Regions from separate parts of the Yersinia alsatica genome, predicted to be linked through region 4. Evidence: predicted binding sites of a transcription regulator. Region 4 holds the regulator's gene; each other region holds the start of a gene.

Region 1 (8,309 bases), 1.9 Mb from region 4:
GATTGAGATGGGGTCGTTGAGTATGTTGTCGGTACAAGTCGGCTAAATACCCTGCGCCCTTGACGTTATAGCGTTGTTAGCTACGCTCTTTCACCCGAATCCCTGACTTGAGTCAGCTCAGCGGGATTCACTCTCTTGCTGCCTAGCTATCGGTCCCCTCGAGTGCTACGTTGAGCTATTGGGGCAGTAATCCCACCAGTCACCGAACAATAAAAGCAACGTGCTAGAAATGTTAAGGGAAAGCCGAAGCTTTCCCTTACTTTAATGGCGTGCTTTTACCCTAAAATGATATGGGGGTAAAAACGCGATAGATCTTGGGTGATCAGTTCGCGATCTTCACGCAAACCAATACCACAGGGTTGATCGTTAACCAGCCAACTGCCAATCAAGGTATAGCTGTCGCCAAACTTAGGCAATGGATGGAATTGCTGAACAATCATGCCTTCCTCGCCGTATGGCCCATCAACCCGTGCCACTTCTTTGCCGTTTTCTACTATCTGAATATTGGCACCTTCCCGCGAGAATAGCGGCTTGGTGACATAATGATCCATCGCAGGATGGTCATCTTCAGCAAAATAAGCAGGCAACAGATTAGGGTGATTAGGGAACATTTCCCACAGCAAAGGGAGCAACGCTTTATTGGATATAATGCTCTTCCATGCCGGTTCCAGCCAACGTACGCCGGCATCTTCCAACTTTGTGGAGAACATTTCGCGGAACATAAACTCCCACGGATAAAGCTTGAACAAATTACTGATAACCTGATTATCCAGGTCGGTAAATTGCCCTTTTTCTCCTAAGCCGATCTCTTCCATAAACATGAATTCAGTCGGCAGACCGGCTTCCAGTGCGCAATCTTGCAGATATTGCACGGTGCCGCGATCTTCTTCACTGTCCTGACAGCAGGCTAGATGCAGCAGACTAAAACCATGGTTATCACGCAAGTCAGCAAAACGCTCAATCAGCTTTTCTTGCATGCTGTTGTACTGGTCAGAATCCTGACTTAAATTGCCTGCGTTGATCTGGTCTTCCAACCATAACCATTGGAAAAAGGCGGCTTCATACAATGAGGTTGGGGTATCCGCATTGTTTTCCAGTAATTTTGCTGGGTTCACACCGTCATAGGCCAGATCAAGCCGGGAATAGAGCGATGGCTGGTTGGTTCGCCACGAGCTGCGGACAAAATCCCAGCAATGCTTAGGAATGCGGAATTTTGCCATCAGTTGGTCGCTATTGACCACTTTCTCAACCACCTGCAGGCACATTTGATGCAATTCTGCGGTGGTATCTTCCAGCTCTTCAATTTGTGCCAGAGTGAATTCGTAATAGGCATCTTCACACCAGTACGGCTCGCCATACATGGTGTGGAAACGGAAACCGAATTCGGTGGCTTTTTCGCGCCAGTCCGGGCGTTCGCTAATCGCTAAACGTTTCATTAATCAGACCTTAGCCACCCATGCTGCGCGTGCTGGTTTTAGATGATGTTGCTGCACTGCGTTGCATAGAAGATTGCTTAGCTACTGACTCACCAAAACCACCACGGGTGATGGTATTTGTCACGGCAGGCTTCGGTGCCATGGCGGTTCTCGGTACCGTCATGGTGCGGCCAGTGGTCGCTGAACCAAAGTTTTTACCGGTCGCATCGACAAACTTGCCATTGGCTGGGCTATTTGGGGCTTTAGAGGTGAATAATGGCTGGCTTGCTCCGCCGCCCATCATCCGGCCCATCATATAACCGGCCATTAATGGCATCCACATACTGCCACTTTGCTGTGGTGCTGCTGCTGCTGTGGTTTCAGAAGAAGATGACGATGTAGGCACCATGCCCGCTTGAGCTGGAGCCTGAGTACATTGTGACTCACCAAATTCAGCAACACAGTCTTCACGAGTCGCATATTTAGGCGCTGTTTTAGCCGCTTCCTGCAACGCGGTATTGTAAGCGGTGGTGCATTCCGCGCTCTTTGATGGATTTGCTTGAGAGCAATCGTCAGCATTTTGGTACAAAGAGACGGTTTCATCGGTTTTTTCGCAGCCAGCCAGCATAAATACGGCACTGACGGCTAAAGCTACTGGCGCAAGGCGGTAACTGCGCCAGGATTTACGGAAAGTCTCTTGATTGATGTTTTGAGTCCGTTTCATCATTATTTGTCTCATTTCCGGGCGTTCAATGCCCATTCCCAGTAAGTGCCCTAAGAATAGGGGAAATGTGTATGAAATTAAAGCGTGAGGGACAGTGAGGAGGAGACTTTACAAAGTTATACGAAAAGCTGGGGGTTACCGCGCTTTTTTCATTGCTGAAAAATGCTGGGTAGCAGCATGATGGAATCGGGGAAAATAAGTCGGGCGCAGCTTTTTGAGACTGCGCCCGGAGAGTTTAAATCACTAAAAATTAGTTACGGAATGGATTACCGTTACGTGTCGCTGCGGTAGTCGGCTGACTCACTGTAGTGGCACGTGGTGCTGACTGAGTGCCAGTACCATCAGCATAAGCATTCTGGTTAGCATTATCCGGCGCCAGGCTGGTGGCTGAAGTTGGGACTGGTTTATCCAGTACACCATTCAGCGCCATTAGGTCGTTCATGTTCAGCGTACCCAATGCAGATTTGATATTTAACTGATTAATCAAATAGGTATAACGCGCATTGGCGAGTTGCTGCTTCGACTGATACAAGTTAGTTGTTGCAGTCAACACATCCAGAATAGTACGAGTCCCCACTTGGTAACCGGCTTCCATTGCATCCAATGAGCTTTGGTTAGAAATGACGACCTGCTCATAAGCCTTAATACTGCTGATTGAGGCTGAGATGTTATTGAATGAGGAACGTACGGTTTGCACCACACTACGGTGGGCACTTTCTAGCTGCTCACTGGCCCCAACAAAATTATACTGTGCTTGTTTTACCGCAGAATTGGTCGCCCCACCGCTGTACAACGGTAAGCTCAGTTGCACGCCAATTTTGTTCTGACCCGCATCATTGTTCACCTGTTGAGTGCTTGGTGTACCACCGCTGTAACGGGTATTGGTGATTGAAGATGATGCAGTCAAATCGATAGTTGGCATATAACCAGTTTCTGCTGATTTAATCTGCTCACGCGCCAAATCTTGGCTCAAACGGGCAGAAAGCAACGAAAGGTTACGTTTTTCAGCATCTTTCAACAGGTTATTGACGGCTTGCGGGCGTTCAGTTTTCAAACGGTCCACATTCAGTGATGCCAGCTCAGGGTAATAAACACCGGTAATCTGGCGCAGATTTTCCAGCGCATTATCCAGGTTATTACGGGCAGTTACTTCATCCGCTAATACTGTATCGTAGCTGGCACGGGCGTTCTGTACGTCAGTGATGGCGACTAAACCCACATTGAAGCGCTGGGTTGTTTGGTCTAACTGGCGATAGACAGACTGCTTCTGTGCTTCAGTATAAGACAGAGTATCAATGGCGTTCAGGACGGCAAAATAAGCTGTTGCTGTGTCCAGAATCAGTTGTTGTTCACTGGTCTGGAACGTAACGTCCTGAATACCTGCGGCTTTTTCTTGTAAGGTCAGCGCACGCCATTTGGACATGTCGAAAATAGTTTGGGTCAGTTGCAGTGAGCCTGACGTCGCATTGCTATCAGGGCTATCAGAAGCATCGCGGAAACCATTGGTATGGGTGTAACCTGCGCCTAAACCAAGCTGTGGTAACAGCGGGCTGCGAGCTTCATTAATCTTTTCATATGCAGCATCGCGGTCAGCCGCTGATTTGCGTAAATCCGGGTTACTATCCCTGGCTTGCTTATAAACTTGCAGCAAGTTCTCTGCCTGGCTCATGGTACTGAAACCAGCCAGACTCAGCCCGATAAGAAGGGGGAGCAGTTTCTTCATTTGCAGTCCTTGTTGTGCAGCAGTTGTGCGGCAATATTACTATGGTAGCTGTCGATAGACGAATTGTTGCCGATTCTATCAGAGTCTGCCAATGGGATAAGGTGGCTGATTGTGCCATCTCGCCTAAATTTACTTAAATCTATCACAAACCTAAATGAGTATTCAGACAACTAATCTGTCTCGCGCTATGTTTATCAAATAATCTATTATCAAACTATCGCTTATCAAGCCACCGCGATAAAACCGCCAATCTCAGCTCGCAAACTCATTTCTATCTACTAGCCGATTTTTATCAACTAATGATGCCTGTTATTTTAAAATCTTGTAGCCTGCGTTAAGTCTGTCAGGATATGGCGTGAAGTCCATGACGTGGTGATACTTTTAATAAAAAAGCATGACTAATAAAAGTATGATTGCACCGTTATCGGCCTTGTATGATGTCATTTAGGTGTCATCAAAAATCACAATTCAGGCTAGATACTTAAGTAAGGAGAGCATCCAATGACATCAGCACCATCTTCAGCAAAGCCCTCACCGGTGACCTTCGACAAGAATGATGTGGAAATTATTGCACGTGAAACACTGTACCGTGGCTTTTTTTCACTGAATTTGTACCGGTTTCGCCATCGTCTGTTTAATGGCGAAATGAGTGGGGAGGTTAAACGCGAAATTTTTGAGCGCGGTCATGCTGCAGTGTTATTAGCTTATGACCCGGTGCGAGATGAAGTCGTGCTGATAGAACAGTTGCGGATTGCCGCCATTGACAGCAGCCCATCACCTTGGTTATTAGAGATGATAGCCGGGATGATTGAAGACGGCGAAAGTGTCGAAGACGTGGCGCGTCGTGAGGCTGAGGAAGAGGCGGGAATTCATATTGGCCGCTGTAAGCCGGTGCTCAGTTATCTGGCCAGTCCTGGTGGGACCAGTGAGCGTTTATCCATTATGGTGGGTGAAGTCGATGCAACTACCGCGAGTGGTATTCATGGGCTGGCGGATGAAAATGAAGATATTCGGGTTCATGTTGTCAGCCGCGAGCAGGCTTGTCGTTGGGTTGAAGAAGGTGCTATTGATAACGCAGCTTCGATCATTGCATTACAATGGTTGGCGTTGCACCATCAGTCCCTGAGAGAAGAATGGCAGTCGTAAAAAAAGCGAGCATAATAATGGTTAAGCGCTACACCCCTGATTTTCCTGAAATGATGCGAGTATGCGAAACTAATTTCGCGCAATTGCGTCGTTTGATACCGCGCGTCGATGAAGTGGGTGAAAGCGTGGCTTATCAGGTTAATGGCGCCAGTTATCAACTGACAATTATTGAATCGACCCGCTACACTTCTGTCGTTGAGATAGTTCAGACTGAACCCGCTGTCAGTCACTGGAGCCTGCCTTCTATGGTGGTGCGGCTCTATCATGATGCGCAGGTCGCGGAAGTGTGTGCCAGTCAGCAGATCTCCCGCTTCAAAGCAAGTTATGATTATCCGAATAAAAAGTTGCATCAGCGGGACGAAAAGCATCAAATTAACCAGTTTCTTGCTGACTGGTTGCGCTATTGTTTGGCGCATGGAGCAGTGGCAGTTCCGGTTTGTTAGACAGACTTATAGCCTGACCGACAGAGGGTAAAGATACCTGATAAATCTGGTTGGGAAGGGTGCAAAAACAAGGACACCATTTGGAAAGCCTGTTTAAACTGCCTATGGCAAGTGGGGCCAAGGCCAGAATTTTACAAATAACAGATACCCACCTCTTTGCGGGGGAACATGAGACCTTGCTGGGTGTAAACACATCCCGCAGCTATCGCGCTGTGTTGGATGCGATTATTGCTGAACAGCGCCCATTTGATCTCATTGTTGCGACCGGTGATTTGGCTCAGGATCATTCTGTTGCTGCTTATCAGAATTTTGCTAAGGGCATCTCACGCTTGCCTGCACCTTGTGTATGGCTCCCCGGTAATCATGATTTTCAACCCGCTATGGTTGATGCCTTGGCGGATGCGAGTATTGCGCCTTCAAAGCATGTTCTGGTCGGTGAGCATTGGCAAATTCTGCTATTAGACAGCCAAGTTTTTGGTGTTCCTTACGGTGAACTGAGTGACTATCAGTTGGAGTGGATGGAGCGTTGTCTGGTGGCACATCCAGAACGCTATACCTTGGTATTATTGCACCATCATCCAATGCCGTCTGGTTGTACCTGGCTCGATCAGCACAGCCTGCGTAATGCCCATATGCTCGCGGCGGTGCTGACGCGCTATCCGCGAGTTACCACTTTGCTGTGCGGCCATATTCATCAGGACTTGGATCTCGATTGGTATGGTAAGCGCTTGCTCGCCAGCCCTTCTACTTGTGTGCAGTTCAAACCACACTGTACTAATTTTACGCTTGATACTGTGGCCCCGGGATGGCGCTATCTCGATTTACTGCCTGATGGAATACTTGAAACTGAGGTTCGTCGGTTAGCCAGTGATGAGTTCTGCCCGGACATGGACTCGGATGGTTATTGATGAGTACGCTTCTATATATTCACGGCTTTAATAGCTCCCCCCGCTCAGCGAAAGCCACCACGTTTAAAAGCTGGTTGCAGGAGCACCATCCTCACATTGAGATGCTGACCCCACAATTACCGCCTTATCCGGCGGAGGCAGCAGAAATGCTGGAGAGCATTGTGATGGATAAAGCCGGGCAATCCATTGGTATTGTTGGCTCCTCCCTTGGCGGTTATTTTGCCACCTGGCTTTCCCAGCGTTTTAGTATTCCTGCGGTGGTTGTTAACCCGGCAGTGCGTCCATTTGAGCTGCTCAACGATTATCTGGGCGAGAATGAGAACCCCTACACCGGGCAACAATATGTGTTAGAGTCTCGACATATTTATGATCTGAAAGCCATGCAGATTGAAAAGCTGGCATCACCGGATTTACTCTGGTTATTGCAGCAAACCGGGGATGAGATCCTCGACTACCGTCAAGCGGTTGCCTATTACACCCCTTGTCGGCAAACAGTAGAATCAGGTGGGAATCACGCCTTTGTTGGCTTTGATCATTATTTCTCCCCGATTGTGACTTTTTTAGGGCTAGCAACCGCTTGATATCTGGTGGTTTAAGCTCCACCCAAACAGTGGGTATTGTACCGCAGGCCATGATGGTCTGTCGGGCATGTCTAGCCTTCCAACCATTAGCCGAATATTAATCAAACCATGACTGAATCCAGCTATAACGCTGATGCCATTGAAGTACTCAGCGGTTTAGAACCAGTGCGTCGTCGTCCGGGAATGTACACGGATACCACGCGACCAAACCACCTTGGTCAAGAGGTGATTGATAACAGCGTCGATGAGGCTCTGGCAGGACATGCTCGCCGCATTGATGTGATCTTGCATGCCGATCAATCACTTGAGGTGATTGATGATGGCCGTGGGATGCCGGTTGATATCCATCCAGAAGAAGGTGTTCCTGCGGTTGAACTGATTTTGTGTCGTTTACATGCAGGCGGCAAATTCTCTAATAAAAACTATCAGTTTTCTGGTGGTTTACACGGCGTCGGTATTTCAGTTGTTAATGCCTTATCCAAGCGGGTAGAAGTTACCGTACGTCGTGATAGTCAAATCTACAGTATCGCTTTTGAAAATGGCGATAAAGTGCAGGATTTACAGGTCATTGGCACCTGCGGTAAACGTAATACCGGCACTAGCGTGCATTTCTGGCCAGATGTTTCTTTCTTCGACAGCCCGCGTTTCTCTGTGTCCCGCTTGTCGCATTTGCTGAAAGCTAAAGCAGTACTGTGCCCGGGCGTAGAAATCGTCTTTAAAGATCAGGTGAATAATACCGAGCAGCGTTGGTGCTATGCCGACGGCCTGACCGACTATCTGATGGAAGCGGTGAATGGCTTGATTACACTGCCAGAAGTGCCGTTTGTTGGCTCTTTTGCCGGTGATACCGAAGCTATCGACTGGGCGCTATTATGGTTACCGGAAGGCGGCGAGCTGCTGACTGAAAGTTACGTTAACCTGATTCCGACCATGCAGGGCGGCACCCACGTTAATGGTTTACGTCAGGGCTTGCTTGATGCCATGCGCGAGTTTTGTGAATACCGCAATATCTTGCCACGCGGCGTCAAACTCTCGGCGGACGATATCTGGGAGCGCTGTGCTTACGTATTGTCAGTAAAAATGCAGGACCCACAATTTGCCGGCCAGACCAAAGAGCGACTCTCCTCACGTCAGTGCGCGGCTTTTGTGTCCGGCGTGGTAAAAGATGCTTTTAGCCTGTGGCTGAATCAGAACGTGCAAGCCGCAGAACAGTTGGCTGAGCTGGCTATTTCCAGCGCCCAACGTCGCATGCGAGCCGCCAAAAAAGTGGTGCGTAAGAAACTGACTAGCGGCCCAGCATTACCCGGCAAGCTGGCTGATTGTACTTCGCAAGACTTGAGCATGACGGAGCTGTTTCTGGTGGAAGGGG
Region 2 (8,309 bases), 660 kb from region 4:
AAAAATCACTGTGGCAATATTATCAGCAGTGGCAGCCAGAGTGGGCGCCTGGTGTAATGCGAAATTACTCTAATGCCAGCATTGGTTTATTCGGGGCGTTAGCGGTGAAAAATAGCCCATTAACCTTCGAAAACTACATGAAAGAGTCTGTGTTCCAGCCATTAAAACTGACACATACTTTTATCACTGTCCCTGAATCTATGCAGTCAAACTATGCTTGGGGATATAAGGATGGTCAGCCGGTACGCGTAACCTTGGGCATGCTGGGTGAGGAAGCCTATGGGGTAAAATCCACCACGAAAGATATGGTGAGATTTATGCAGGCCAATATGGAGCCAAACAATCTATCGGTCGAAAACGATAAGTTAAAGAAAGCGATAGTCGCAGCTCAATCTCGCTATTTTCAGGCTGGAGACTTGTTCCAAGGATTGGGTTGGGAAATGTATAACTGGCCTATCAATCCACAAACAGTCATTGCCGACAGTGGCAATGATATCGCCTTGAAACCACGTAAAGCCGAGGAATTGCTGCCACCACAGCTGGCAACACCGGCATCCTGGGTGCATAAAACTGGCGCGACCAATGGCTTTGGCGCCTATATCGTCTTCATCCCAGAGGAGAAGATCGGCATAGTGATGTTAGCTAACAAAAACTACCCGAATCCTGTCCGCGTGCAGGCAGCCTATAATATTCTTCAGGCACTGCGTTAAGGGTCATTCCGCACTGATTTCTTTATTGCCTCTTGCTCGGATATACCGGGCGAAGAGGCTTTATTGCACCATCGCAGTGGTTTTAGCGGGCTAATTTCATTGTGCCTGCTTCGCGGCCAATGCCTGCGCACAAGCCCAGGCCGAGCTCCAGGCCCATTGGAAGTTATAGCCACCTAACCAGCCAGTAACATCAACAACTTCGCCAATAAAGTACAATCCCGGCACTTTTTGGGCCTCCATTGTCTTAGAGGAGAGCTCTTGAGTGTCTACACCACCGATAGTGACTTCAGCGGTGCGATAACCTTCAGTTCCATTGGGCTGTACACGCCACTGCTGCAAGTTCGCCACTAACGTGGCTTGCTGCGGAGCATTTAATTGCTTTAGGGTCACATCTGGTAGCTGCTCCAGAGTCTGGAGACACTCTACTAACCGCTTCGGCAGCAGTTGAGCCAAGGTATTTTTCAATGTCTGATTCGGATGCGCCTGCCGCTCATTGTTCAAAAATGCATCTAAATCGGCATCAGGAAGTAAGTTAATGCTCACATACTCGCCAGCCTGCCAGTAGCTTGAAAGTTGCAAAATTGCCGGGCCAGAAAGTCCACGATGAGTGAATAAAATACTTTCCCGGAAACTGGTACCATTCTCTGCCGTGACCACTGCGGGCACTGAAACACCGGAGAGAGTTTGCAGATGCTCCAATAAAGGTTTGTGCAAGGTAAAAGGCACCAAAGCCGCGCGGGTCGGCAACACTTTCAAGCCAAACTGTTCGGCCAGCTTATAGCCGAATGGCGATGCGCCCAAACCAGGCATAGACAGCCCACCAGAAGCCACAACAAGTGAGTTAGCGCTCACTTTCATATCGTTGATATGGAGCAGGAAGCCACTCTCGTTTTTCTCGACCGACAGAACATCACTGCGCAGTCGAATGGTCACTTGCCCCAATTCACACTCTTTCAGCAGCAACTCAACCACTTGTTGTGCCGAGTCGTCGCAAAATAGCTGCCCTAATGTTTTTTCATGCCAGGCGATACCATAGCGATTCATCAGGTCGATAAAATCCCATTGGGTATAACGCGCCAAAGCAGATTTACAGAAATGAGGGTTTTGTGAAAGATAGGCGGCGGGTTCTACAAACATATTAGTAAAATTACAGCGGCCACCGCCAGACATCAGAATCTTGCGCCCAGCTTTTTTACCGTTATCCACTAATAGCACCCGGCATCCTGCTTGCCCGGCCTGAGCCGCACAGAATAGCCCCGCGGCACCTGCACCTATCACTACCACATCAAACTGTTCCACACTGAGCCTCATTGAGTCAGAAAATCATTGCTGCAAAATCGTCCGCTTTTAGTCGGTTTGCGTATTATTGAGTTCATTCGACCGACAAATTTGCGGCGAGAGATTGTAAGTCGCCCACCGACAGGAAGCCATAGTAAGAAAATGTCTCATACGGTAAAACTAAGTAACCTGCTGATATAACATGCATATGTTGTGCAAAAGGACGATCTAGTCCGCGGTCATGTCAAAAAAAGGTCATATTTTCCTTTTCCCCACCCCCCATTGTCACTGATAATGCGCCGCGTTCATGTCCACAAACTGGCGTAACGCTTATGCTACATCTTTTCGCTGGCCTGGATTTCCATACCGGCCTAATGTTAGTTCTTGCTTTGTTGTTCGTGCTGTTTTACGAAGCCATCAATGGTTTTCATGATACAGCCAATGCGGTCGCGACCGTAATTTATACCCGTGCCATGCGTTCCCAGGTGGCTGTCGTGATGGCAGGGGTGTTTAACTTCCTCGGCGTGATGCTGGGCGGTTTGAGCGTGGCGTATGCCATTGTTCACCTATTGCCTACTGATCTGCTGTTAAACGTCAGTTCGGCACATGGGTTGGCCATGGTCTTCTCTATGCTGCTGGCCGCGATTATCTGGAATTTGGGCACTTGGTATTTTGGTATCCCAGCGTCCAGTTCACATACGCTGATTGGTGCAATCATCGGTATTGGTTTAACCAATGCATTAATGACCAGTACATCTGTAGTAGATGCGCTGAACGTTCCTAAGATGATTCAAATCTTCCTGTCATTAATCCTGTCCCCGATTGTGGGTCTGGTTATTGCTGGGTTGATGGTGTTCCTGCTACGTCGTTACTGGAACGGAACCAAGAAGCAGCAACGTATTCACCTGACTCCCGCTGAACGTGAAAAGAAAGACGGTAAACGTAAACCGCCATTCTGGACCCGTACTGCACTGATCTTATCGGCTATTGGCGTGAGTTTCTCTCACGGCGCTAACGATGGTCAGAAAGGGATTGGCTTGATCATGCTGGTATTAATCGGTGTGGCTCCGGCTGGGTTTGTCGTGAATATGAGTGCTACCGGCTATGATATTGCCCGCACCCGCGATGCAGTGACTCATCTGCAACAATATTATCAGCAGCATATTGAGGCCTTACCTCATGCTGTCGCGCTGAAGCCATTGGTACCGACACCAGAAACATTGCCGAATACACCAGCACAGTTCCACTGTGATAGCTCACGCGCCATGATAGCCATTGACCAAGCACAAACACTGCTGGCTAATCTGCAAAGCTATGACGACCTGACGGTTGACCAACGCAGCCATATGCGTCGCTTGCTGATGTGTGTCGCCGAAACCGCAGGAATTGTGGCTAAACTGCCAGAAACCAGTGCTCAAGACCGTCGTTTCCTCAACAATCTACGCACAGATTTGTTGGAAACAGTGGAATATGCACCAACCTGGATTATCGTTGCCGTCGCTCTGGCCCTCTCTTTGGGTACCATGGTTGGCTGGAAACGTGTTGCAGTGACCATCGGTGAGAAAATCGGTAAGAAAGGCATGACCTATGCCCAAGGGGTTTCTGCCCAGATGACTGCTGCGGTCTCGATTGGTATTGCCAGTTACACCGGTATGCCAGTGTCGACAACCCAAGTGCTCTCTTCCGCTGTTGCCGGTACCATGTTGGTTGATGGTGGTGGTGTACAGAGTAAGACGGTGAAGAACATTATGTTGGCGTGGGTGTTAACCTTGCCAATCTCTATTCTTCTCTCCGGCGGGTTGTATTGGATTGCATTGAAGTTTATCTAAATCCAGCGAATGTATTACTGTCATAGTGCGCCTTAGCGCGAAACTGTGATGATACTGAACGGTAATAGCACCGTGCAGTAATGGTAAATAAAAGGCGGCCTTATTAGGTCGCCTTTTTAAATACTGTTATGCCAAGATTTCATACTAATACCACAACATTAGTCCCACCAGACTGACCACGACCAAACCACAAAGTGCACTGGTCAGTATAAATTGCCCACGTAATCTCTCACAGCGGCGGATAAACTCCGGATCATGGTGATCAAGATAGCGTTGAGCAAAGATATAACCGACTAATCTAATCTGTTTGCTCGGCTGGCCATGGGAGGTAAAAAATCCACCGCCATCAACATATTGATACAGCAACGGGTCGCAACCACGCAATACCACCAACAAAGCACGTAGTGATGAATAATAACGTGCCATATTAATCACACATACCACACACAGAGCCCAAAAAAGCGCGACGGTACTGATCATAATCATCCTCCCAGCGATATCACACGCATTAGGTCAGTGACCTGAACCTGCTACGCCATCGCTCACTCTAGCCGATATAAACACCCCCAGGGCCTCAAAAGCCACCCCCTATCGTTCGCTTTTTGACTGTGGTTCGATGCATTTTCGCACGACACACGATCCGAACGTGTAGGACTCCCTTAATGAGTGTAGGAAATGAAATGAAAAATAGCCTGATAATCGCTAAATTAAGCCAATTTTGGCCTTTGTTAAGTATCGATTAGTATTAACTTATATCGAATTTTTCTGGCTAGAGAATACAATTAGTCCGCACAAACCTTGCCTAAATATTAATCTTTCTTAACTAAATTATCTGAATTTCACCTCTGATATTCGTAAGCTACATTTGCATCACAAATATGAAATTCCGTCCCTCAGGATGCTTTTTCGGCGCTATACTTGACGTAATGATCTGCTTTAAATTCAATCAATATAGCAATGTGCCAAGGTAATCAGCGGTAGAATTTAGTCACCGCTTGGTGTAAAAAGACATACGCCTACTTTAGTGATCATCATCAAAACAGTGTGTTGTGATCCGTGAAACACTTCAGTTAAGGGTCATAATGCTACTATGTAGATATCGCGTTAGCACCCGTTCAACAGGTTGAATGTTTGCTTACCCATTAATTAACATTATGGAAGGAGTTTACTTATGGCTTACAAACACATTCTGATTGCGGTTGACCTATCTCCGGAAAGTAAGGTGTTGGTGGAAAAAGCGGTCTCCATGGCCAAACCGTACAATGCCAAAGTTTCCCTGATCCATGTTGATGTTAACTACTCAGATCTCTATACCGGTCTGATCGACGTTAATCTTGGCGATATGCAAAAACGCATTTCTGAAGAAACTCACCATGCATTGACCGAACTTTCGCAAAATGCAGGCTATCCGATCGAGCAAACCCTGAGTGGTAGTGGCGATTTGGGTCAGGTATTGGTTGATGCAATTAAGAAATATGATATGGACTTGGTATTATGCGGTCATCATCAGGATTTCTGGAGCAAGTTGATGTCTTCAGCACGCCAACTGATCAATACCGTCCATGTTGATATGCTCATCGTGCCACTGCGCGATGATGAAAATGGTGAAGACGATTAAGCATCAATAACGTCATCCCCCTCGCGCCCGCCTTTTGCGGGCGTTTTTTTTTGCATGTTTTAGAGTAAAGCCCCGCCCACCGCAGCTAACCACTCATTGATAACCCTGCTAAGTTTTTTGTCAAAATCCCTTGCTGTGTGAATATAAACCAATGATATAGTCAAGGATGCACAACATCGTCTCCTCACAGTTTTAATAATAATAATTCGTCAGGAGAGTCTTAATTGGTACAAGGAATTATTAGTGATGAATGGTTTAACCTCTCTGGAGTCGTTTTTAGAATCTTTACAACAACGTGATGCCAACCAACCAGAATATCTCCAAGCCGTCCGTGAAGTATTTACGTCACTTTGGCCCTTTCTGGAGCAAAACCCGCATTACCGTGAACAAAGCCTGCTGGAGCGTTTAGTCGAGCCAGAGCGCGTCATTCAATTCCGTGTGGCCTGGACTGATGATCAAGGTAAAGTTCAGGTTAACCGTGCTTGGCGTGTTCAATTTAACTCGGCGATCGGCCCTTATAAGGGCGGGATGCGTTTCCACCCTTCAGTAAACTTATCAATTCTTAAGTTCCTGGGTTTTGAACAGACATTCAAAAATGCCCTGACCACATTGCCAATGGGTGGCGGCAAAGGCGGCTCTGATTTTAATCCGAAAGGAAAAAGCCAGGCTGAAGTGATGCGTTTTTGCCAGGCACTGATGACCGAACTTTTCCGTCATCTTGGCCCAGATACTGATGTTCCTGCGGGTGATATTGGTGTTGGCGGCCGTGAAGTGGCCTTTATGTCCGGTATGATGAAGAAATTGTCCAATAACACCGCCTGTGTTTTCACTGGCAAAGGGCTTTCTTTCGGCGGCAGTTTGATTCGCCCAGAAGCAACCGGTTACGGTTTGGTTTATTTCACTGATGCCATGCTAAAACGTCATGGTTTAGGTTTTGAAGGTAGAAAAGTCTCTGTTTCCGGTGCCGGTAACGTTGCTCAATATACTATCGAAAAAGCCATGGAACTGGGTGCTCGCGTGATTACGGCTTCCGACTCAGGCGGTACCGTGGTGGATGAGGCCGGTTTCACACCAGAAAAATTAGCTCATCTGGCTGAGATTAAAAACAAACGTTATGGTCGCATTGAAGATTATGCCCGTGAACGTAATCTGGTCTATTTAGCTGATCAACAGCCGTGGAGCGTGCCGGTTGATATCGCTTTACCTTGTGCAACCCAGAACGAGCTGGATTTACCTGCCGCTCGCCAGCTGATTGCTAATGGGGTTAAAGCGGTTGCCGAAGGCGCGAATATGCCGACGACGATCCAAGCCACCGATGCTTTCCTGGAAGCTGGCGTGCTATTCGCTCCGGGCAAAGCAGCCAATGCCGGCGGTGTTGCCACATCTGGCCTGGAAATGGCACAGAATGCGGCTCGACTGAGCTGGAAGTCAGAAAAAGTTGATGTGCGCTTGCACCACATTATGCTGGATATTCACCAATCCTGTGTTGAATATGGCGGTGAAGGTAAGCAAACCCACTATGTACACGGCGCAAATATTGCGGCCTTTGTCAAAGTGGCGGATGCTATGCTGGCTCAAGGCGTGCTGTAAATAAATACCCACTCCCATATTCTTTGAGAAAGTAATAAAAAGAATATGGGATGTTTAATTCATTTAGATTAAATATGATTAATAAAATATCATAAAAAATCCACTGTATTATTTAAGAAAATACTCATTTAAATAATAAGCGCCATCAGTAAAATCATCCGCCTCATATTAATAACTTTAAAAGTGAATAATTTTCATTCATTAAGAGGTAATGATGGCCACCGAATCGCTCAGAAAAGCCCCCTCACCCATATATAAAAAGAATAATATAATATCTAAACATAAGTTAAAAAATGAAGAGATTGATACAGCAACCTCTGACGCTACATGGAGAGAAAGCAATAATAACGATACCACCATTTTATTTTATTCATTTAATCAAAGCTATTTACTCTGGAGCACTGATATCGAAAAGCAGCAAGGTGCGCCAATATTTGCATTCAATCAAGAACAAATTCGTCAAAGCAATATTGCAATGCAAAGCATTGCAGATGTCGCGAATATCCGATTTATTCAAGCCTCTCAAGATAGCTCCGCTAACCTACTATTTTTAAACTACGACCAGCGAGATACCGGTGATGCTGGATATGCCTATTATCCAAACCAAGGGGGGTTCAGCCCAATATGGATTAATTACGTGACACAGGATATTCAAAATCCAACCCAAGTAAATTTTGGCGGGTATGCTGTCATTCACGAACTCGGCCATGCTCTGGGCTTGATGCATACTCATTCCCATGGGCACACACGGCAAATCAGCGTCATGAGTTATTTATCTGAGCAAAACTCTGGGGCAGATTATGGCGGAAACTATCCATCAACACCGCAACTACTTGATATAGCGGCACTCCAAAACCTTTATGGTGCCAATATCAGCACCCGTACTGGCGATACTACCTACGGCTTCAATTCCAATAGCAACCGCCCGTATTTCACTGCAAAGAAAGCCAGCGATATATTAATATGCTGTGTATGGGATGCTGGCGGTATTGATACGTTTAATTTCTCCGGCTATGGGCAAAATCAAAATATTAATCTGGAGGAGCTGAGCTTCTCTGATGTTGGTGGATTAACAGGAAATATCTCAATTGCTGCTGGAGTTTGTATTGAAAATGCCATCGGTGGCAGTGGTGATGATAACATTTTGGGCAACAGTGCAAATAATAGGATAGCCGGTGGGCTTGGAGCTGACCAGCTTTGGGGGCGAGGAGGCAGTAATACCTTTGTCTATTACAGTGTTAGTGACTCTTTAACAACCTCGGCGGATACCATTCACGATTTTAA
Region 3 (8,309 bases), 470 kb from region 4:
CCGAGCCAGAATATTCAGTAACAGTACGCACAGGGTAATCAGCAGCACCCCTGCCCATGCCAGTTGTTGCCATTCGACAAACGGGCTCATGGCAAACTTAAATATGGTGACCGGTAAGTTGGCGATAGGCCGGCTCAGGTCGGTACTCCAGAACTGATTGGAAAGCGAGGTGAACAGCAATGGTGCTGTTTCGCCCGCAATACGCGCCACCGCCAGCAAAATGCCGGTCAGAATGCCGGAGATTGAGGCTTTCAAAGTAATCGCCGATATCATGCGCCACTTTGGTGTCCCTAATGCATAAGCTGCTTCTCGCAAGCTATCGGGCACCAGTTTCAGCATATTCTCGGTGGTACGAATAACAATCGGCACCTGTAACAGCGCCAGAGCAATCACCCCTGCCCAACCGGAGAAGTGCTCCATCTTGGCCACGACAATGGTGTACACAAACAGGCCGACCACGATGGAGGGCGCGGATAACAAAATATCGTTGATAAAGCGGGTGATTTCCGCCAGCCAGGATTTACGACCATATTCGGCCAGATAAATCCCTGCCATGATACCCAGTGGGGTACCAATGACTGTCGCCCACAGAATTAACAGGCCACTCCCGGCAATGGCATTGGCTAACCCCCCACCCGCGGTATTCGGTGGCGGCGTCATCTCGGTAAACAGTGCCAAAGACATGCCGTCGATACCTTTGGTCACTGTAGAGAATAAAATCCACACTAACCAAAACAAGCCAAATGCCATGGTTGCCATTGAAAGTATTAAGGCAATCCGGTTCTTTTGACGCCGCCAAGCCTGCTTTTTACGGCGGGTTTCTAACAGCGTCGCATCACTTCGCATATCCATCGTTGCCATCTTAGCGCCCCTCTTTCTTAGCCAGACGCAGAATCATGAGCTTAGATAAAGCCAGTACAATAAAGGTAATGACGAACAAGATCAGACCCAACTCCATCAACGCGGCGGTATGCAAGCCGGACTCGGCTTCAGCAAATTCATTCGCCAGCGCGGAAGTAATACTGTTGCCCGGCATAAACAGCGAGAAGCTGTCGAGCTGGTAGGTATTACCGATAATAAAGGTCACCGCCATGGTTTCACCCAATGCACGACCCAGCCCCAACATCACGCCACCAATAACACCATTTTTGGTATAAGGCAGCACAATGCGCCAGATAACTTCCCAAGTGGTGCAGCCAATACCGTAAGCCGACTCTTTCATCATCACTGGGGTTTGTTCAAACACATCGCGCATCACTGCCGCAATGTAAGGAATAATCATGATGGCTAAGATGACACCGGCCGCCAGAATACCAATACCGAATGCGGGGCCTGAGAACAGCACACCAATAATGGGGATACCGGACATCACGTTACCGACAGGCTCTTGAAAATAACGGGCAAAGAGGGGAGCGAATACAAACAAACCCCACATACCGTAAACAATACTTGGGATTGCCGCCAGTAACTCAATAGCCACACCCAGTGGGCGTTTTAACCAGTTTGGTGCTAACTCAGTCAGGAACAGGGCAATACCAAAACTGACGGGAACCGCAATGAGCAAGGCAATAACAGAGGTCACAATTGTGCCGTAAATTGGCACCAATGCACCGAACTGCTCAGCCGGAGGATCCCACTCTTTGGTCCACAGGAAAGCAAAACCAAACTTTTCGATACTTGGCCAGGAAGCCACAATCAATGAAACGATTATGCCGCCCAACATAAATAGGGTAATCAGCGCTGCCAGCTTAACCAGCGCACTGAAAATGATGTCACCGTATTTACTCGGTGCTTTGATCGTCGGCTTATAAGCAGCCATAGACTCTCTTCTCATCGGGGTATTATTTCCCTCCCCAAATAGGGAGGGAGCAATTGATTAAACCAATCTTGTATAAATCACTTATTGGAGCAAAAGCATCGAACGCAAACTGTATTCAATCAGAACAGTGGCTTACCGCTGCTGTCTTTAATCTGAGTTTTCCAGGCTGCACGTACTTGCTCTACCACTTCATCTGGCAATGTTGCGTAATCCAGTGCGTTAGCTTGTTTAGCGCCGTTTTTATAGGCCCAATCAAAGAACTTCAGCACTTCAGTGCCGCTAGCAGGATTTTTCTGCTCTTTGTGCATCAAAATGAATGTTGTTGATGTAATTGGCCATACATCATCACCTTTTTGATTGGTCAAATCTTGAGCGAATGTTTTGCTCCAGTCTACACCTTTTGCCGCAGAGCTAAAGCTGTGCTCAGTCGGGCTCACTGGTTTCCCATCAGCAGAAATCAGTTTGGTGTAAGCCAGATTATTCTGTTTGGCATAGGCATATTCTACGTAGCCAATAGCACCTGGCAGACGTTGAACGAATGCGGCAATACCATCGTTACCTTTACCGCCCAAACCTGTTGGCCAGTTAACAGTAGAGCCCGCGCCCACTTTTTCTTTCCAGTCTGCATTCACTTTAGCCAGGTAGCTGGTGAACACGAATGAAGTACCGGAACCATCAGCACGACGTACGACAGCAATATTTTGATCAGGTAGTTTAACGCCCGGATTCAGCTTCACAATCGCCGGGTCATTCCACTTTTTCACATTGCCCAGGTAGATATCACCCAGTGTTTTACCATCTAATGTTAGCTCACCGGACTTAATGCCAGGGATATTCACGGCTAGCACCACACCGCCAATCACTGTTGGGAATTGGAACAAACCTTCAGCAGCCAATTTGTCGTCTGCTAATGGCGCATCAGAAGCACCGAAATCAACAGTATTGGCAATGATTTGTTTCACGCCACCTGAAGAACCGATCCCCTGATAGTTAACTTTGTTACCTGTTTCTTTCTGATAAGAATCTGCCCACTTGGCATACACCGGCGCGGGGAATGTCGCACCTGCACCTGTCAGGCTTGCAGCAGCGAACGCGGACACAGTGGTCATAGATAAAGTCGCTGCCACAATGCTGGCTACGGTGGTACGCATCAGTTTCATAATCCCTCCTAATGGGATATTAGAATTAACTCTAAATTGTTTTCATCAGATTAAGTATGGTGCAGGAGGGAAAATAGGACAGTTTAATGACAGAAAAATGTACGTAATGTTACAGTTATATGACAAGGAATTGGGGCAACCATAAAAACATTAATTATCAAAAAGTTAGTCGTTATTTTTTATCTTTAATTCATGAATAAGTTCATTTTATCATTTATAAGGCAGCAAAATATCTGACTATTTTCTCATCGAAAATGACAATTTATTACTGAGTGGCGAAAGACAAAAAAGCCGACAAATGCCGGCTTTTATTTATGGGATACTGGTTATGCGTTATTCAACCGTTACCGATTTCGCCAGGTTGCGTGGTTTATCCACATCAGTACCTTTAATCAGCGCAACATGGTAAGCCAGTAGCTGTAGCGGCACGGTGTAGAAAATTGGCGCAATAATCTCTTCAACATGAGGCAATGGCACAATCTTAACCCCTTCGCTGTTGGTAAAACCGGCATCTGCATCAGCAAACACATACAGCAAGCCACCGCGAGCGCGAACCTCTTCAATGTTGGATTTCAGTTTTTCCAATAATTCATTGTTAGGTGCCACCACGATAACGGGCATATTGGCATCAATCAAAGCTAATGGGCCGTGTTTCAACTCACCGGCAGCGTAAGCTTCAGCATGAATATAAGAAATCTCCTTCAGCTTCAGTGCGCCTTCCATTGCGATCGGGTATTGATCACCGCGACCCAGGAACAATGCATTGTGCTTATCAGAGAAACCTTCGGCTAAGGCTTCAATGGTTTTATCCAGCGACAACATTTGCTCAATATGGACAGGTAAGGATTGCAATGCTTCAACAATTTCTTGTTCCAGCTTCAAGCCGTCCTTAATGCCTTTCAGTAAACCAATACGGCCGACCAACATCAATAATACGGTCAATTGAGTGGTAAAAGCTTTGGTTGAGGCAACGCCAATCTCAGTCCCGGCTTTGGTCATCAGAGCCAAATCTGATTCACGAACCAGTGATGAACCTGCAACGTTACAAATTGCCAGCGAGCCTAAATAGCCCAGCTCTTTCGACAAGCGCAAAGCCGCCAAGGTATCGGCCGTTTCACCCGATTGTGACAACGTGATTAACAGACTATTCGGGCGCACCGCAGGTTTGCGATAACGGAATTCAGAGGCAATTTCAACATCACAAGGCACGCCAGCCAGAGCTTCAAACCAATAACGTGAAACCATACCCGAGTTGTAAGAAGTACCACAGGCTATGATTTGAATATGTTGGACATCAGCCAGCAAAGCATCAGCGTTCGGGCCTAGCTCAGACAAGTCAATTTTTCCGTTATTTAGGCGGCCTTCCAACGTATTTTTAATTGCTGTTGGCTGCTCATAAATCTCTTTTTGCATGTAGTGGCGATAAACACCTTTGTCGCCTGCATCGTACTGCAACTGAGATTCAGTTTCCGGACGCTCAATGGCATTGCCTTGTTTGTCAAAAATACTGACGCTGTGGCGAGTCACTTCAACCACATCACCTTCTTCAAGGAAAATGAAACGGCGGGTAACAGGTAACAGAGCAAGCTGGTCAGAGGCGATAAAGTTTTCACCAATGCCACAACCGATAACCAATGGGCTACCTGAACGAGCGGCAACCAAGCGGCTTGGGTCACGGCTATCCATCACCACAGTGCCGTATGCGCCACGCAGTTGTGGGATAACACGCTTCACCACTTCCAACAAAGAACCGCCTTGTTGCTGTTCCCAATGGACCAGGTGAGCGATAACTTCAGTATCAGTTTCAGAGCTGAAGCTATAGCCACGACTCGCCAGTAACTCACGCAAAGGTTCGTGATTTTCGATAATGCCGTTATGAACCACGGAGATATAATCAGAAACATGCGGGTGAGCATTCGCCTCAGATGGCGCACCATGAGTGGCCCAGCGGGTGTGCGCAATGCCGGTACCACCGTGCAGATCTTGCTTTTCAGCAGCATCCGACAGTTCTTGTACCTTGCCCAACCGACGCAAGCGCGTCAAATGGCCTTCAGCATCAACGACTGCCAAACCAGCAGAGTCATAGCCACGGTATTCCAGACGACGTAAACCTTCGATCAGAATCTCAGCGATATCACGTTGCGCTACTGCGCCAACAATTCCACACATCTGTTTTATTCCTATGTAAGGTTCTTTAAGAACCTTGTCGATGTCAGTGACCTGATTGATCCGGATTTTCCGGGTTCCCCGAGCCTGTAGAGTTGGGGATTATTATGTTTTGTTCTGTATTCTCGGCAGAGATGAATAAGCCAAAAACACAGGGCAAAACATCCCTTCAAAGCATAATAAATCGCATTGAAGAGCTATTTTTTTAATCAATTTATAATCTTAAATATACCCGGTAAAACTCAAGTTACCGCTCGGCGGCGACTGAATAAACCCAAGACGTTGAGACACTCAATATCTTGGGTGACTGATGGCAGCCAACAACCCAGTATCTTGAAAGATGACGGGGATAGATTATTTTTTCTTCACCGGACGTTGCCACCCCTGAATATGAACTTGCTTGATACGGCTGAGTACTAATTCATTTTCGGCGATATCACGTGTCACAGTGGTACCTGCAGCGATAGTGGCGCCATTAGCGACAGTGACGGGAGCAACAAGCTGAGTATCGGACCCGACAAAGACATCATCGCCAATTATAGTTTTAAACTTATTAGCTCCATCATAGTTGCAAGTTATAGTTCCTGCGCCAATATTTACGCCAGAACCAATTTCAGCATCACCTAAATAGGAGAGATGGCCAGCTTTAGATCCTTTGCCCAAGCGGGATTTCTTGATCTCAACAAAGTTACCGACATGTGCACCTTCTGCTAACTCGGCACCCGGGCGCAAGCGGGCAAATGGCCCAACAGTACAGCCAGCATCCAAGCGAGAATCTTCCAACACAGTATAGGGGCTGATTTCTGAATCATCGCCAATCACACAGTTTTTAAGCACGCATCCGGTACCAATACGGACCCGATCGCCTAAAGTCACATGACCTTCAATGATGACATTGGTATCGATAGTGATATCGCGACCATGTGTTAATTCTCCGCGCAAATCAAAACGCGCCGGATCCAGTAACATCACCCCAGCCAATAGCAGCTTCTCTGCTTGCTCGGATTGATATACCCGCTCAAGGGTCGCTAATTGCAGGCGATTATTGACCCCTTCAACTTCACTCAGACGAGTGGGGTGTACCGCAGCAATTTTCTTACCATCAGCATGAGCCAATGCAATAATATCAGTGATATAAAACTCGCCCTGCGCATTGTTGTTATTCAGCAATGATAGCCAGCGCTTTAAATCACGACCAGTCGCCACCAGAATCCCAGTGTTGATTTCATTAATTTCACGCTGTGCATCGCTGGCGTCTTTATGCTCAACAATCCCGACCACATCGCCGTTCTCGCGCACAATACGACCATAACCACTTGGGTTATCCAGTTTTACCGTCAACAGTCCGATACCGCCTTGTGGTTTTGCGGCTAACAATCGTTGCAGAGTATCAACGGAGATCAAAGGCACATCGCCGTAGAGCATCAGGACGTCTTCATCATCAGCAAAATGCGGTGCCGCTTGCTGCATCGCGTGCCCAGTACCTAACTGTTCTGCCTGTAATACCCAATTCAACGCCGGGTCGGTCAGTGTTTTTTTCAACAACTCACCACCGTGCCCATAAACCAGATGAACATGTTGTGCACCCAACTTCATGGCCGCATCAATAACATGCTGAACCATCGGCTTACCTGCCAATGGGTGTAACACCTTAGGAAGGTCGGAATACATACGAGTCCCCTTACCTGCGGCAAGGATGACTACACTCATTGAGCTGTTAGACATAAGCAACCTGATAACTCCAAATTAATAGACGGAAGTAAACCTGTTTAGCGAAATAATTACTACATATTTCTCAACGAAAAACGTACTCAACCCGCGTGGTTAAAGGGTTGTAGCTATGTGCCATGTAACAAAAAAATGTAGCAGAAAGTGTCTGCGATCGGCGACGTTTTCTGAGCTGTTTTTGCCGAAATTCAATCACTCATGCGAGTTATTAACCACTTATTTTACGACAAGAAACAAGAGTTTTCAGAAAGAAACGTTATTAGTTTAGCTTAGGCTTAATTAAATGCAGAAGAGGTGGGTGGGAGACTGATATGGCAAAGGATTAAGTATTCACCAACTGGGGATAAAAAAATGCCAATCAGTTTTCACCAATTGGCATTCTATCGTTCTTTATATGATAACTTTATAAATCAATGAATTAATAACCCATTAAATATAAAATTACATCGCTTTCCTGGTCAGCTCGATTACGCGTAGTTTCGCAATCGCCTTCGCCAATTCAGCGGATGCCTGAGCATAGTCGACATCGCCGTGGGAACTGTTGATATGAGCTTCTGCTTTACGCTTAGATTCCAGCGCTCTAGCTTCGTCCAGATCTTGTCCACGAATAGCAGTGTCAGCCAATACGATCACAACGCTCGGTTGCACCTCAAGGATGCCGCCAGAAAGATAAATGAACTCTTCCTCACCGAACTGCTTAACGATACGTATCATGCCAGGCTTAATGGCAGTGAGCAGTGGGGCGTGACCAGGGAAAATCCCCAGTTCACCTTCACTACCCGTCACCTGAATTTTTTGTACCACGCCTGAGAACATCTTCTTCTCTGCGCTCACAACATCCAGATGGTAAGTCATTGCAGCCATGTCACCCTCCAGTCAACAGCGTTACAGTTTCTTGGCTTTTTCCACTGCTTCTTCAATGGTGCCAACCATGTAGAACGCCTGTTCCGGCAGGTGGTCATAGTCGCCGTTCATGATGCCTTTGAAACCACGAATGGTGTCTTTCAGCGATACGAACTTGCCCGGTGAACCGGTAAAGACTTCTGCCACGAAGAACGGTTGAGACAGGAAGCGCTGGATTTTACGCGCACGGGATACAACCAGTTTGTCATCTTCTGACAACTCGTCCATACCCAAGATCGCGATAATATCTTTCAGTTCCTGGTAACGTTGCAGAATAGACTGCACGCCACGCGCTACATCGTAGTGCTCCTGACCAACAACCAGTGGATCGAGCTGACGGCTGGTGGAGTCAAGTGGGTCAACCGCCGGGTAGATACCCAGAGAGGCGATTTGACGACTCAGAACGACGGTTGCATCCAAGTGAGCAAAAGTGGTTGCTGGTGATGGGTCAGTCAAGTCATCCGCAGGCACGTAAACGGCCTGAACAGAGGTGATTGAGCCCGTCTTGGTGGAAGTAATACGTTCCTGCAACA
Region 4 (8,309 bases):
GGATAAATAGACATGATGACAAACAGTGTACCGACATAAAACACCAGAATACGCCACGGCACGGAGTTGATCGCTTTGGGAATGGATTTTTTCGGGTTTTCGGCTTCACCGGCAGTAATACCGATAATTTCAATACCGCCATAGGCAAACATCACCAGTTGCAATGACAGGATCATGCCAACAAAACCGTTACTAAAGAAGCCGCCATTGGTCCATAGATTATGAATACCGGTCGGCTGCCCGCCGTTGCCAATACCCCAAATAATGATGCCAACACCGGCCAGAATCATGATGATGATGGTGGCAACTTTAAAGAATGAGAACCAAAATTCCAGTTCGCCGAATACTTTGACACTCATCATATTGATAGCGCCAATAATAAGGACGACACTCAATACCCATACCCAATGAGGTACATCTGGAAACCAGACCCCCATATAGATACCGAAGGCAGTCACATCGGCAATAGCGACTATCAGGATCTCAAAACAATAGGTCCAACCGGTGATATAACCCGCCATTGGCCCAAGGTAATCTTGTGCATAACGAGAGAAAGAGCTGGCTTGCGGATTATTGACTGACATTTCGCCCAAGGCACGCATGATGATGAATGCCACCACGCCACCAATAAGATATGCCAATAATACACTGGGCCCAGCCATTCTTATTGCATCAGCCGAACCATAGAATAAGCCGGTACCTATTGCAGACCCTAATGCCATAAAACGGATATGGCGTGTCGTCAGGCCGCGTTTCAGCTTATTTTTGACTGGTAATTCCATGAACATTGTCCCGTCTTTTTTCAGCAAAAAGCCACGGGGATGAGCCGTGGCTAAAAATATCCTATGACTGTGCAGTTATTGCTTGGCAGCAACTTCCTGGCGACAGCAGAGCCGATCGTACAACCCTACGACGACGAATACCAGCAGTGAAGGCGATAACCATGCCAGACCTTGTTCAGCCAATGGTAGATGCTGGGTCCACTCCGGCAGGAAATGCGCGAATGTGGACGCTTTTACCGCATCCAGAATACCAAACAGCAAGCTGACCAACATGACTGGCGCCACAATACGTGAGGCGTGATGCCACCAACGCAAGGTGAAACTCATCAGTACCAGCACAATACAAGGTGGATAAATCGCCGTCAGCACTGGGATAGAGATCTGAATCAGATGACTCAGCCCCAGATTCGATACCATCATTGAGAAGATACCGAGGATAAAGACCAGCGTCCGGTATGACAATGGCAGGTATTGAGCAAAGAATTCAGCACAGGCGCAAGTCAGGCCAACCGCAGTGACCATACAGGCGATGAAAATCAGCGCTGCCAGGAACACGCTCCCCAAGCCACCGAAAGTATGCTGAACATAAGTATGCAATACCACGGCACCGTTTTGGGCATCAGGTGTCAGGCTGCCACTGCCAGAACCCAACTTAAACAAGCTCAGGTAAACCAGTGTCAAACCCACACCGGCAATTAAGCCCGCCCAGATGGTATAGCGCGTCAACAGCCTCGGGGATACAACACCACGTGAACGCGCGGCATTGACGATAACTATCCCGAAGACCAGAGCACCTAAGGTATCCATGGTCAAATAGCCATTAACGAAACCTGAGGAAAATGGCACTTGTTGGTAAGCATCAGTTGCCGGAATCAACGGGCCAGCAGGCCAAATCAAGGCGGCAATACCCAAAATAGCCAGCGCCAAAATTTTCAGCGGGGCCAAAATATGCCCGACGGTATCCAGTAAACGCCCCGGATACAGCGAAATTCCAATAACTAGCGCGAAGTAAACCACGCTATAGATAAACAGCGGCAGCGGGCCATCACCGGTCAAAGGTGCAATACCCACTTCGAAGGAAACAGTGGCGGTACGCGGGATCGCAAACAGGGGTCCGACAGCCAGATAACAGACGGTAGCCAGAACCAGACCCGCACCACGGCCAATTGGCGTACTCAGGGCATCGATACCGCCGCCCACACGAGCCAGTGCGATAACGGTAATCACCGGTAATCCAACCGCAGTAATCAGGAAGCCCAAAGCAGCCCACCAAACATGTTCACCCGATTGTAAACCAACCATCGGTGGGAAGATGATGTTGCCAGCTCCAACGAATAAGGCAAAGGTCATAAAACCTAATGCCATAATATCTTTAGACGATAAACGATGACTCATAGTGGTGTGTGTTGCCTAGTTAAATGACCAAAAGAAAAAGTTCTACGTTGTGGCCTTTCCGATGTGATCGAAACGATATAAAGCTCTGATAAACGCAAACTCCGGCGGTTAATAAGCAATCTATTTCGTCAGTATGCAGTGTTTTTGAAGTTATTTGCAGGTGGAATAGGCCAACAACGGCGGTAAGTAGACCGTTTATAGCGGAGAAAGGCAAGTCAGGATCACAAAAGCAGAGTCTTCATCCAGACAATCTTTTCAAACCAGTCAATCATGCCAGATTTAGAGAAATACACGCCATATGATTTGTATCATTTATAGCCACCCATTAACATTTTAATCAGCAAAACCTAGCTCTTTTCGGGTATGGCTAAGCACCTCGGGGGGCAATGGCAAATAACCATCGTGAGTGACCCGTTGTTGCCCTTCGGGTGATAAAACACGCTCAAGAAAGGCTGCGGTTAAAGGTTCCAGCGGTTGGCCCGGCGCTTTATTAATATAGATGTACAAATAACGCGCCAACGGATAGTTACCGTCTTTGACGTTTTCAGCGGTTGGCATCACAAAATCCTGACCATTCACCGCCAATGCCAGCGGTTTAACCCCACTGTTACGAAAACCAATGCTGGCATAGCCAATGCCATTTAATGAACCAGCCACGGCTTGCACAACGGATGCAGAACCGGGCAATTCATTGACATTATTAACAAAATCACCATCACACAATACTCGGTGCTTGAAGAAACCATAGGTTCCCGAGGCTGAATTTCGGCTATAGCGTTGCAGTGAACGATCCGTCCAGCGTCCCCCCAATCCCAACTCACCAAAACGAACAATGCGATGAGGCTCCCCACAGCGGCGATTCTGCGAGAAAATAGCATCAAGCTGAGGCAACGTTATTTTATTCAATGGGTTGTCTCGATGAACAAACACCACTAATGCATCAACGGCAACAGGTATGGCAAGGGGGGGATAACCATAACGCTGGGTAAATGCATTAATTTCAGCCGCTTTCATTGACCGACTCATCGGGCCAAGTTGGGCGGCCCCCGCAGCCAATGCCGCAGGAGCCGTAGAGGAACCCGCCGCCTGTATTTGCAAATTAACGCCGGGGTAATGATGATTGAAATCTTCGGCCCACAAAGACATCAGATTGGCCAAAGTGTCAGAGCCGACACTGGAAAGATTACCGGATAATGTATGACTGGCAGAAATCGACGATGATGGCAGCCCGCTCGCCACAGGCGCTAGCGCCGTCGGTTGCGCTAAAACGCCATAGCTAAACCACAGCATAGCATTCAATAGCGCCAGTTTTCCCCATCTCATCAATTTAGTATCCGTGCCGTCTTAGGATTTGACTGCATTCTCGGTTAAAACCGTCGGAACAATCAACCGATTCGGCAAGGTAAAAATAAATCGCGTCCCCAAACCGATTTCACTCATCACATCCAGACGGGCATCGTGGTGGCTCAATGCATGCTTCACAATGGCCAACCCTAACCCACTGCCGCCAGTCTGCCTTGAACGTGCTTTATCCACCCGATAGAAGCGTTCAGTAAGGCGCGGAACATGCTCAGGACCAATACCCGGCCCATTATCACTAACCTGAAACTGTGCACCCTGCGGCGTTTGCTGCCAACACACCTCAATTTTAGTCCCTTCAGGTGTGTGGTTGACTGCGTTATAGACCAAGTTAGAAACCGCACTGCGCAATTGGTCTTCATTGCCGAAGACCTTCAGTTGCTCATTAATTCGAAACGTAATCTCATGACGCCCATTACTCAATGCCTGAACCTCATGCTGTAGCATCTTCAGCATGCGGGGAATATCCACCTGCTCATTTAGATCCACATTAGGTGCGGCTTCAATTCGTGATAGCGTCAATAGTTGTTTTACCAACCCATCCATCCGCTTGGTTTGTTCCTGCATCGTCCCTAAGGCTTTTTCACGTAATGGGCCAGCCAACTCTTGGTCATGCATCATTTCCAGATACCCCTGCAACACTGTCAGTGGGGTACGCAGTTCATGGCTGACATTAGCAAAAAAGTTACGGCGAGCACCTTCCAACTGGCGCATTTGGGTAACATCTCGGGCGACCATAAGTAATTGCCCTTCAGAATAAGGCATCACACGGAACTCAACGTAATAACCATTATTCAATTGCAGGGTCAGGGGGCGAGAAAACTCTTGTTGTTGCAGATATTGGCTAAATTCCGGGTAGCGCAATAAGTTGAGAATATGCTGACCATTATCTTCCGGCCAACGGAACCCCAACAGTTGCTGGGCCAATCCATTACACCAGAAAATATTGCCGTCAATGGTGGTAATCACCACCGCATCAGGTAATGATTCTGCACCACTGCGGAAACGTTTGATAAGCAAGGCTAATTCCCGCCGACGCCGACGATTTCGCAACTGCATCTGGTATAAGCCGTAAAATAAAGGCTCCCAGCTCCAGCGCCCGGCGGGGGGAGTCATGCTGCGGTCTAACCACAGCCAGTGAGATAATTTGAGTTGGTTATAGAAATTCCAGACCAGTGCCGCTACTACTGAAACCAGTAATAGCCAAGGAAGGTAGCCGATAAAGGCACCTAACAATAATGCAGGCAGACAAAAAAGAGCCAGCTCTAGAGCCAGCGTTTTCCACGATAAACGTTCTAACACAACGAATTCTCCGGCACTGAAAACTCAGTAGCGCGTTGAGAAACGATATCCAGTTCCCCGGACGGTTTGTACCATTCTGTCATGACCATTAACTTCAAGCGCCTTACGTAACCGACGAATATGCACGTCAACCGTGCGATCTTCTACATAAACGTTAGTGCCCCAGACATAATTAAGCAACTGCTCACGGCTGTATACCCGCTCAGGATGGGTCATAAAGAAGTGCAGCAGTTTAAATTCGGTTGGCCCCATATCAAGCGCCTGTTCATTGGCCATCACCCGGTGCGAGGAAGGGTCAAGGCTCAATCCTTGCATTTCAATCACTTCCTCTACAGCCATTGGTGAGATCCGGCGCATAACCGCTTTAATGCGCGCCACCAGCTCTTTTGGCGAAAAAGGCTTGGTAATATAATCATCGGCACCCACTTCCAAACCACGCACTCGGTCTTCTTCTTCACCACGGGCAGTCAACATCATTACTGGAATATCTCGAGTCAGCGCTTCGCGTTTCATATGCTTAATAAACTGAATACCTGAGCCACCGGGCAACATCCAGTCCAACAGCACTAAATCAGGGAAAGGCTCCGACAAACGCGTTACCGCGCTGTCATAATCTTCGGCTTCTAACGGTTGGTAACCATTCTGTTCCAACACAAAGCACACCATCTCACGGATTGGTGCTTCATCTTCCACCACAAGTATGCGTCTTGCCATCATCAACCCTGCCAGTAAGTTAGTGGTCACTATGTTATGTCGCGAGCCATTATGCGTCAGTTTTGTGACATTTTTATGAAAAACATCACGCTATCATAAGCAATAAGCATAGTGATAAATTTCATGTTAATTGCAAAATACAGCACTCAAATTTGCGAAGCTTCTCGGAGATTTCTCCCATAGCTTCTTTTTAGCCGCGACATCCCGCAAACAGCGTTTATAATCAGCGCCATTCTATGAAAGATAACCTGCCATAGCGGGAGTTTTATGCGCATTATTCACACCTCTGACTGGCATTTAGGCCAACATTTCTTCACCAAAAGCCGTGCTGCTGAACATCAGGCTTTTTTGCATTGGCTTATTGAGCAAATTGAAGATAATCAGGTGGATGCGCTAATCGTTGCCGGTGACATATTTGATACTGGCTCGCCTCCCAGTTATGCCCGCGAGCTTTATAATCGTTTTGTGGTCGAGCTCCAACCCACTGGCTGCCAGTTGGTGGTGCTGGGGGGGAACCACGATTCAGTCTCAACACTGAATGAATCACGGGGTTTGCTTTCCTATCTAAATACCACTGTAATTTCCTGTGCCAGCAGCCATCTGGATCAGCAAATCATTATTCTGAAAGACCGCCAGCACCAGCCCGCAGCACTGCTGTGCGCCATTCCTTTTCTACGACCCCGTGATTTAGTGACCAGTCAGGCAGGTGAATCTGGCGGGCAAAAGCAACTGGCATTGCAAGAAGCAATCGCGGCTCACTATCAGGCGCTATATCAGCGAGCTGTTGAACGGCGTTCCGAGCTAAATTTACCCTTACCGATTATCGCCACCGGGCACCTGACTACTGTTGGTGTGACGACCAGTGACTCGGTTCGCGATATTTATATCGGCACATTGGATGCTTTCCCGGCGCAAGCTTTCCCTCCTGCGGATTATATTGCTTTGGGTCATATCCATCGTGCTCAGCAAGTGGCCAAAACTGAACATATTCGTTACAGCGGCTCGCCAATCGCCTTGAGTTTTGATGAGTTAAGCAAGGAGAAAAGCGTCTATCTGGTGGAATTTACGCAACAAACATTGTCGTCAGTTACCCCACTGTTTATTCCACAATTTCAGCCAATGCAGCTAGTCAAAGGTGATTTACCGCAGATAGAGCAACAGTTGGCTAAATTCGCTGACCACCAAGGTTTACCGGTATGGTTGGATATCGAGGTTGCCACTCAAGACTATCTCACTGATATCCAAAGACGAATTCAAGCACTAACTGCGGAACTCCCAGTTGAAGTGGTGTTATTACGCCGCAGTAAAGAGCAACGCAATATCGGAATAGACCGGCAAGAAAAAGAGACCCTCAATGAGCTGAGTGTGTCTGATGTATTTGAGCGCAGACTGGCACTGGAGGCCGATTTAGCCGAGCCGCGCCAACAGCGTATGCGCCAAATGTTTCATCAAGTTATTGAAGACGTAACGCAAGGCAAAGATGCCGCAGAGGAGCAATCTATATGAGAATTTTAAGCCTGCGTCTGAAAAACATTAACTCTCTGCAAGGCGAGTGGAAGATAGATTTCACCGCTGAGCCGTTTGCCAGCAACGGATTATTCGCGATCACTGGCCCCACTGGCGCCGGTAAAACCACACTGTTGGATGCAATTTGTCTTGCGTTGTACCACCAGACTCCACGGCTGAATGTCACGCCCAGCCAGAATGAATTAATGACCCGCCATACAGCGGAGTCACTGGCCGAAGTTGAGTTTGAGGTAAAAGGCACCCGCTACCGCGCATTCTGGAGCCAGCGCCGCGCTAAAAATAGCCCAGAAGGGAATCTGCAAGCCCCTAAAGTTGAATTGGCGCTCTGCGAAGACGGCAAAATTCTGGCGGATAAAGTACGTGACAAATTGGATATGGTGGCGGCAATCACTGGGCTGGATTTTGGCCGTTTTACCAAATCCATGATGCTGTCGCAGGGGCAATTTGCTGCGTTCCTCAATGCTGATGCCAATGATCGTGCGGAATTATTAGAAGAGTTAACCGGCACCGACATCTATGGGCGGCTATCTGAGCATGTATTTGAGCAACATAAGCAGGCTAAGATCTCGCTGGATGCTTTACATCAGCGTGCCAGTGGCATTGAACTGCTGAATGAAGAGCAGCGCCTGGCTGTGGCGCAACAAATTGATGCTCTTGGCGAACAAGAAAAGCAACTCACCTCAGAGCAACAAACCAATCAGAAACAGATAAACTGGCTAGTCGGTTGGCAGCAGCAGCAAAAAAATCTGCTGGAATTTCAGCAACAGCAAAAACTCATTGAGCAAGAATACCAACAGGCTCAGCCGGAGTTGCAACGACTGGCCCGTAGTGAGCCCGCAGAAAAACTACGTCCTTTGCTGCGAGAATGTTCACGCAGCCAGCAAGATTTGCAACAAATACAACTGCGTGTCACTACTCTGGCCCAACAACAGCAACAACTTCAGGCGCAACTTACCCCGCTGGCTGAAGCACTGGAGCAAGCCAACTTAGCTCGCCAGCAGCAAGCTACCAAACAGCATGAGCAAGAAACACTAATTGAACAAAAAGTGGTGCCACTGGATAACCTTATTACCCAGCAACAGCATCTCTTGGCGCAGCTTGCGACACAGCTACAGCAACTGCGAGGTAAAGAGCAACAAAGTAAACAACAGCTAGAACTCAATGAGCGGCAACTGCAACAAACCCATCAACGCCTGCAACAACTGGCTGAATATGCACATATTAATGCTC

The links. The regulator PhoB, encoded in region 4, activates phosphate uptake and scavenging genes when phosphate is short. The targets are predictions, from matches to a motif close to CTGTCATAAAACTGNCNNAT.
Positions count from the first base shown of each region.
Region 1: tolC (outer membrane channel protein TolC) is a predicted target of PhoB. The motif match lies at 4,066-4,085, and genes of this name have one in related genera.
Region 2: pitA (inorganic phosphate transporter PitA) is a predicted target of PhoB. The motif match lies at 2,230-2,249, and genes of this name have one in related genera.
Region 3: pstS (phosphate ABC transporter substrate-binding protein PstS) is a predicted target of PhoB. The motif match lies at 3,053-3,072, and genes of this name have one in related genera.

Region 1 is NZ_CP104006.1:1,387,447-1,395,755, forward strand. Features, by position in the region: gene ygiD (4,5-DOPA-extradiol-dioxygenase) at 1-46, shown strand, start outside; gene N0H69_RS06080 (glutathionylspermidine synthase family protein) at 276-1,436, opposite strand; gene N0H69_RS06085 (DUF1190 family protein) at 1,447-2,139, opposite strand; gene tolC (outer membrane channel protein TolC) at 2,390-3,862, opposite strand; gene nudF (ADP-ribose diphosphatase) at 4,364-5,008, shown strand; gene N0H69_RS06100 (DUF1249 family protein) at 5,026-5,451, shown strand; gene cpdA (3',5'-cyclic-AMP phosphodiesterase) at 5,532-6,359, shown strand; gene yqiA (esterase YqiA) at 6,359-6,940, shown strand; gene parE (DNA topoisomerase IV subunit B) at 7,049-8,309, shown strand, end outside.
Region 2 is NZ_CP104006.1:158,847-167,155, reverse strand. Features, by position in the region: gene ampC (class C beta-lactamase) at 1-710, shown strand, start outside; gene N0H69_RS00665 (BaiN/RdsA family NAD(P)/FAD-dependent oxidoreductase) at 807-2,009, opposite strand; gene pitA (inorganic phosphate transporter PitA) at 2,321-3,817, shown strand; gene uspB (universal stress protein UspB) at 3,962-4,297, opposite strand; gene uspA (universal stress protein UspA) at 4,989-5,435, shown strand; gene gdhA (NADP-specific glutamate dehydrogenase) at 5,682-7,025, shown strand; gene N0H69_RS00640 (M10 family metallopeptidase C-terminal domain-containing protein) at 7,237-8,309, shown strand, end outside.
Region 3 is NZ_CP104006.1:4,869,679-4,877,987, reverse strand. Features, by position in the region: gene pstA (phosphate ABC transporter permease PstA) at 1-861, opposite strand, end outside; gene pstC (phosphate ABC transporter permease PstC) at 863-1,819, opposite strand; gene pstS (phosphate ABC transporter substrate-binding protein PstS) at 1,939-2,979, opposite strand; gene glmS (glutamine--fructose-6-phosphate transaminase (isomerizing)) at 3,313-5,148, opposite strand; gene glmU (bifunctional UDP-N-acetylglucosamine diphosphorylase/glucosamine-1-phosphate N-acetyltransferase GlmU) at 5,500-6,870, opposite strand; gene N0H69_RS22025 (F0F1 ATP synthase subunit epsilon) at 7,315-7,737, opposite strand; gene atpD (F0F1 ATP synthase subunit beta) at 7,759-8,309, opposite strand, start outside.
Region 4 is NZ_CP104006.1:4,402,573-4,410,881, forward strand. Features, by position in the region: gene proY (proline-specific permease ProY) at 1-782, opposite strand, end outside; gene brnQ (branched-chain amino acid transport system II carrier protein) at 858-2,177, opposite strand; gene N0H69_RS19940 (PstS family phosphate ABC transporter substrate-binding protein) at 2,511-3,500, opposite strand; gene phoR (phosphate regulon sensor histidine kinase PhoR) at 3,522-4,838, opposite strand; gene phoB (phosphate response regulator transcription factor PhoB) at 4,863-5,552, opposite strand; gene sbcD (exonuclease subunit SbcD) at 5,820-7,058, shown strand; gene N0H69_RS19960 (AAA family ATPase) at 7,055-8,309, shown strand, end outside.